2 regions of the Pseudarthrobacter sp. H2 genome follow, and region 1 is predicted to be linked to the other one. Evidence: riboswitches for the same ligand, from Rfam matches in the RefSeq annotation. Region 1 holds a riboswitch; the other holds the start of a gene.
The links. A riboswitch is a leader RNA that binds a small molecule or an ion and turns the genes downstream of it on or off. The one in region 1 is predicted to bind S-adenosylmethionine.

Region 1 (3,399 bases):
TGTGCATGTCCTCGAGGTACTGCTCCTGGCGGGCCGGGGTGCCGGCGAAGGCGCGGCCGCTGAGCGAGCGGACCTTGTAGGTCTTCAGGCCGCGGCGCCAGATCATGGGGACCTCGGTCTTGAGCAGCAGTTGGGCGAGGCGGTTGGCCTCGGTGCCGTGGGCGACGATCACGGAGGCGCGGGGCACGAGGGCGAGGAACTTCAGCAGCGGCTTGAGGCCGGCGGAAATCTGGTCCGGCGTGAACTTGCCGTTGGGCTCGCCCGGCACGTACCAGGGGTGGACGTTCCACGGCATGATGTATTCCGGGCGCAGGCCCAGTTTCCACTGGACGCCCAGCATCCGGGTGGCCGCTTCCTCGTCGCCGGCGGTGATGAAGCCGGACTCGTCCTCGGTGCCGATGTTGGAGAAGAGGCTGATGATGCGGCACTCGTCGACGTCATGCATCGGATCAACGTAGGGTACATTGGTGCCAGCTTTGTTGCCCCGCAGCGTGTCGCAGAGTTCGTTGACGGCCGCGACGCTAGGTTCGTAGCGGCGGCTCAGGAGCTGTTCGCGGAAATTTTCAGTGGCCAAGGCTGTCATATATTGCTGCTTCCCGGGATTGGTGACGCTGCCAGACCGGACGGGGGCACGGCAAACGCAGGGCGCGGAGAGTCCGGTGTGGATTGAAAATGTGGTGTGGACCGATTCCGAGTCGATCCTTATCAGTCTATCAAGCCCTGGGAAATGCCGGACCGGCCGCAGGCCGCAGGAGGCCGCAGCAGGCCGCCGCAGCGGGCGCCGGCGGCGTCCGGCAGCCGCCGTGGTGCCCGCGCGGGACCCCGCGCCGGCACCGCCGCCGCAGCTCAGCCGGCTACCAGAGCCGCTTGCTGGCGCGGCGTGCGCCCTCACCGAGCGCCTCGAGCTTAGCGAAGGCAATCTGCGGATGCACCCTGCCGCCGAGGCCGCAGTCTGTGGAAGCAATCACATTTTCCCGCCCGACAAGATCCGCGAAACGCACGATCCGGTCCGCCACGAGGTCCGGGTGCTCCACCACGTTGGTGGCGTGCGAGACGACGCCGGGGATGATGACCTTGCCCTCGGGGAGCCTGGTGTCCTCCCAGACCCGCCATTCGTGTTCGTGGCGGACGTTGGCGGCCTCGAAGGAGTAGGCGCCGGCGTCGATCTGCATCACGGATCCGATGATGTCCGCGAACGGGATGTCGGTGGTGTGCGGGCCGTGCCAGGAGCCCCAGCAGACATGCAAGCGGATCTGCTCCTGCGGGAGGCCGCGCAGGGCCCAGTTGGTGGCCTCGACCCGGAGCTGGATGAACTTGAGGTAGTTCGCCAGGCTGGGCTCGGGGTTGATCTGGTCCCAGCTCTCGGCCAGCGAGGGGTCGTCGAGCTGGACCGTCAGGCCGGCGTCGATGATCGCCTTGTACTCCTCGCGCATCGCGTCGGCGCAGGCGTAGAGGAGTTCCTCGTCGGTCTTGTAGTACTCGTTGGCGACGCGGGCGCAGGAACCCGGGGACAGGGACGCCACAAAGCCCTCGGCCAGGCCCGCTGCGGCCAGGCCGGTCTTCAGGTTGGCGATGTCCGAGCCGACGAGGTCCTGGCCCGTATACGTCAGCGGGCCGGCGATCTTGGGCTGGCTCACGCTCTTGCGGTGGGCCAGGATCCCGGAGGACGGATCGTTGTAGGCCGCATTGAATTGCTGCCGGTCCCGGCGGTCCGGGAAGGAGGTCAGGACGATGTTGCCGGGGCTGGAGCGGTGCACCCCGGCGTCGGCCCAGCGGTCCACGTCGGTCGGTTCCAGGCCGCCGAGCCGGGAGAAGGAGTAGTTCCACCAGGCCCCGTAGTCCACGGAACTGGACATCGTGTGGCCATACTCGCCGTCGTTGGGGATATCGATGCCCAGGTCCTTCTGGCGCTGGACGACGTCCACCACCGAGCCTTCCAGCAGCGCCAGGAATTCCGGCGTGATGCCCCCGGCTTCCTTGGCCTCGTTGGCGGCGATCAGTTCCGGGGTGCGGGGCAACGAGCCGGCGTGGGTGACGCGGATGTGGTCTGTGTTTTGAGGGTTGTGAGGGTCTTGGGGCATGGGGACAGTTTCCTTTCCATCGGTCCTGGCGGTAGCACCTTTGCCGGGCGGAATCCCGTGGTGTCGGGGATTCCGTGTCCGGGCAGGGTTGCTGCGGCGTCAACGGGCCAGGTCCCTCGGCCGCTCGGGATGGTCCCACCCAGTTAATTCCAGGGGCGGGGGACTGGCAAATCCGCCGGGCATTGTGTCGCGGCAAGGCGGCCGGGGGCGGCCCGGCCTGCCTCACCCGGTACATCCCCGGCGGCGCCATGGCCTTCAGGCCGGGCCGGGGCCGCCTGGACCCGCCCGCGGACCCGCCCGCGCGGGGCAGCTCCCGGTGCGATGCGGGTCACCGCGATCGGCTAAACTTGGGTGGTAAGAGCCCCGGAACTCTGGCGTTGATGGGTAAGAGCACAGCGTGAAGATTCGGGGCGTTCTCATGAACGGTGCTGGGCTCCGGCGAACCACCCTGGTGAATCAGGCAGGGTGGTCTCCACGGGATTCGGCCCGAACGAATGGGGGAGGATCCCATGCCAGCAATCGTGATCGTCGGAGCCCAATGGGGCGACGAAGGCAAAGGTAAAGCCACTGACCTGCTCGGCCACCGCGTCGACTACGTCGTCAAGCCCAACGGCGGCAACAACGCCGGGCACACCGTCGTCGTAGGCGGTGAAAAGTATGAGCTCAAGCTCCTTCCTGCCGGCATCCTGAGCCCCAACGCGGTCCCGATCATCGGCAACGGCTGCGTGGTGAACCTGGAGGCACTGTTCGAGGAGATCGACGGACTGGAAGCCCGCGGCGCTGACACCTCCAAGCTGCGCATCTCCGCCAACGCCCACCTCGTGGCGCCCTACCACCAGGTCCTGGACAAGGTGACCGAGCGTTTCCTCGGCAGCCGCGCCATCGGCACCACCGGCCGCGGGATCGGCCCGGCCTACATGGACAAGGTGGCCCGCCTCGGCATCCGCGTCCAGGACGTCTTCGACGCGTCCATCCTGCGCCAGAAGGTCGAAGGCTCGCTGCGGCAGAAGAACGAACTCCTGGTCAAGGTCTACAACCGCCGCGACATCGAGGTGGACGAGATCGTGGAGTACTTCCTGTCCTTCGCCGAACGCCTCCGCCCGCTGGTGATCGACAGCACCTTCGTCCTGAACACGGCGCTGGACGAGGGCAAGGTGGTGCTGATGGAGGGCGGCCAGGCAACGTTCCTGGACGTGGACCACGGCACCTACCCGTTCGTGACTTCCTCGAACCCCACCGCGGGCGGCGCCTCCGTCGGCTCGGGCATCGGCCCCACCCGGATCTCCCGCTCCATCGGCATCATCAAGGCGTACACCAC
Region 2 (3,399 bases), 1.8 Mb from region 1:
GCCGTAGACCTGGACTTCGTCCCAGAGGACCAGGCTCAGCGCTTCGTCAACCACGAGTTTGCGCTGTTCCTCGGCGACGAGCTCCTTGTGCTGCGCGTCGGTGGTGGCGGCACGTTCCTTGGCGAAGAGCTCATTGAGCTGCTGGTCGGAATTCAAGGTCTGCGTATTGGTGGCCGGGCCGAAGACCGGGCCCAGGCCGCCATAGGCGAACTGGCGGGTTCCGAAGAATTCCACGTTGGGTTCCTTCATCGCGGTGGCGAGGAAGGTGTTGTCGGCCGCACGGTTGATCAGCTTCACGCCGATCTTGCGCCACTGCTGCTCGATCAACTCGAATGCCGGCTTGATGACGACGGAGTTGTTTGATGAGGTGACAGTGACTTCAAGCTTTTGGCCGTTCTTGGCGCGGATGCCGTCGGCGCCCACGGCCCACCCGGCCTCCTCCAGCAGGCTCTTGGACTTCTCGGGGTTGTAGGCCAGTTCGGCGGAGAGGTCAACGAAGTCCGGTGCTTCGCGGTTCAGGATGGATCCGGCGAGTTCGTAGCTGTCGGAGAGCACCGTGTCCTTCAGGGTCTGCCGGTCGATTCCGAGCTGCAGTGCCTGGCGTACCTTCGCGTCGGCGAGCTTGCCGCTGCCGATGCGGACTGCCGCCATGTTGGACGTCAGGTCGATGCCCTTGGCCGGAAGGACCTGGTTGCCGCTGCCGGCAAGGGTGGTTTCGTCGGCCGGCTGCAGGCCGCGAACCAGGTCAACCTGTCCGGTCTGCACGGCCCCGGCGCGGTGTGCCACCTCCGGGAGGTACTTCACGACGACCTTATCCAGGTAGGCGGCTCCCTGGTTCGGGGCACCCGCCGGAGCCCAGGCGTAGTCCGCACGCTTGGCCAGGACGATTTCCTCATCGGCCTTCTCCGATTCGAAGGCGAAAGGACCCGAGCCCGAGATCTTCGCGATGGCTGACTGGCCGGCGTTGTCCAGTGCAAGCGTCGTCGGGGAGACGAGTCCGGCGGTGACGGAGGAGGTGGCCCGCAGGAAGTTGGCGTCGGGGGAGGACAGCGTCACCTCCACCTGGTCCCCGCCGATGACCTGGGAGGACTTGTAGGCGGAGAAATCAACGTTCGGCTGGATCTTGGCGCTCTCGACGCCCTTCCCGAGCGCGTCGAGGTTCGCCTGGACGGCCTTGGCGTCCAGGGGTGTTCCGTCGCTGAAGCTCACGCCGGGGCGGATGGTGAAGGTGAACTTGGTCTGGTCCTCACTCGCGGTGAACTTGCTGGCGATCCAAGGGACGAGTTCGCCCTTCCGGGCGTCGAAATAGGTCAGCCGGTCAAGCACGCTGTTCAGGACGTTGGCCTTCTCGTAGAAGCGCGCCGCCTGGGTCTGGAAGTTGTTGATCGGGGTGACTTCCGCGAAGACGAACGTTCCGCCCTGCACCGGATTCCCCTCCGGGCCGGCCTGCGATGCCGAGGTGCCGCCAGCGGTGCCGCCGCAGGCGCTCAGCGCCAGGGCCGCCACACCCATCAGGGTCAGCAGGCGCAGGGGACGGCGTTTGGTCTTCGCACTCGTCGGGGGCGTGGGTGCTGCGTTGGTATCCATCGCGGATCCTCTCGGTCATGACCGAGGAACTCCAGGACCATAAGGTGCGTCCGACACGGCACGGGCCGGGTCGGTTGACCTTGGGATCTTGGCAATCTCCATCGGTCCTGGCATTAGCACCGTGCCCCGAAGGGTGGTTGCTACGGCGTCATCGAGCCAGGTCTCTCAGCCGATCTGGATGGTGTTAATTCGTGGTTACGGGTGTTTCTGGTTTTGTCGGTCGGTAGCGTCCCGGACAAACCCCACTTTGTTGCATAATCTTCGATTTCCCAATAATTACGACGCTTTCTGAAACAAATGATCACAAAGAGTCACATCGGCTGGACAGGGCCAGCCCGGCGGCCGACGTTCCACATTGCCCTGTCCAGCCACGGCAGGCGACGATAAAATTAGAGAGCGCCCGAACAGACGCATCAGTTCGTCGTGGGAAAGGCAGGATGATGACCGACAGCAGCAGCGTTGAAGAACCGGAGAAGAGAAGGCCGGAAGAACCCCAAGAACCCGTACTTCGCGGCCGATATGTCGAAGGCGACTACGGCAAGACCGGCAGGGATGGTGGCCGCCATGCCGACGACGAGGAAGGCCAGTACAGCGAAGGCGACTATGGCGCGGTCGGCAGCGAGGGCGAGCTCCCTGAGCCCCTGGGCGGGAAGGCCAAGGAAGCCGGCCGGTATGTGAAGGCCGACTACGGCGACGCGGGGGCGGTTCCAGGCCGTACCGCCGAGTCGGAAATCGGCCGGTACTCCGAGGGTGACTACGGCGCCGACGGAAAGGTCGATCCCGCCCGCAAGGCCCGTACCGACAAGCAATAACCGCACGTCCATCGGGAGCAGCGCTTCCACCGGATCGCCGGTCAGCCCAAATGTCTTATTTCGACACCTTTGTGTCCAACGCAGCAGACCTGTGCGTAACATTGAGGCTAGTTAAGGCTTCGGCTTGCCAATGGTACCGAAAAGGAATATAAACGTTGCCACTCGAAACATTGCCTGTGCTCGACTTCTCCCGTTTGAATGCCGGCCCGGAAGAGGCGTCCTTATTCCGTGACGAGTTGCGTAACGCCATGCATGAGGTCGGTTTCTTCTACCTGGCCGGCCATGGGGTCCCGCCGGAACTGACGGACGCCATGCTGGACATCTCCCGCCGCTTCTTCGAGTTGCCCGAGGACCAGAAGCTCGCGGTCGAGAACGTCCACAGCCGGCAGTTCCGCGGCTACACCAGGGTCGGCGGCGAACTCACGGACGGCGCTGTGGACTGGCGTGAGCAGATCGACATCGGCGTCGAGCGTGACGCTGTGGAGCCGGGGCCCGGCGTCGCGGACTACTGGCGCCTCGAGGGGCCCAACCTGTGGCCGGAAGCGCTGCCGGAGATGCGGAAGATTGTCTCCGAGTGGACCGAACGGCTGAGCGCCATCTCGCTCGCCCTCCTGCGGGCCGTGGCGGTCTCGCTTGGCGCGCCCGAGGACACCTTCGACGCCGCTTTCGCCGACCGCGCGTTCCCTCTGCTGAAGGTGGTGCGGTATCCGGGGGAGTCCGACCCGGAGCCCAAGCAGGGTGTCGGCTCCCACCGCGACGGCGGGGTACTGACGTTGCTGCTGGTGGAGCCCGGGAAGGGCGGTCTCCAGGTCGACTACCAGGGGAAGTGGATCGACGCGCCGCAGGTCCCCGGAACGTTCGTGGTCAACATCGGCGAGATGCTCGAACTGGCGACGAACGGCTACCTGAAGGCGACCCTGCACCGCGTGATCTCGCCCCTTCGCGGCACCGACCGGGTCTCGCTGCCGTTCTTCTACAATCCGGCGCTGGACGCGACCAT

Region 2: another riboswitch for S-adenosylmethionine. It lies ahead of ACQCSZ_RS10090 (ABC transporter substrate-binding protein); the one in region 1 lies ahead of ACQCSZ_RS18195 (cobalamin-independent methionine synthase II family protein).

What each region holds. Positions count from the first base shown of each region.
Region 1 covers NZ_CP189594.1:3,932,631-3,936,029, reverse strand. Annotated here, with positions in the region: gene ACQCSZ_RS18200 (uracil-DNA glycosylase) at 1-583, opposite strand, end outside; gene ACQCSZ_RS18195 (cobalamin-independent methionine synthase II family protein) at 855-2,081, opposite strand; SAM riboswitch class I at 2,095-2,217, opposite strand; gene ACQCSZ_RS18190 (adenylosuccinate synthase) at 2,591-3,399, shown strand, end outside.
Region 2 covers NZ_CP189594.1:2,126,072-2,129,470, reverse strand. Annotated here, with positions in the region: gene ACQCSZ_RS10090 (ABC transporter substrate-binding protein) at 1-1,587, opposite strand, end outside; SAM riboswitch class I at 1,683-1,772, opposite strand; gene ACQCSZ_RS10085 (hypothetical protein) at 2,025-2,399, shown strand; gene ACQCSZ_RS10080 (isopenicillin N synthase family dioxygenase) at 2,555-3,399, shown strand, end outside.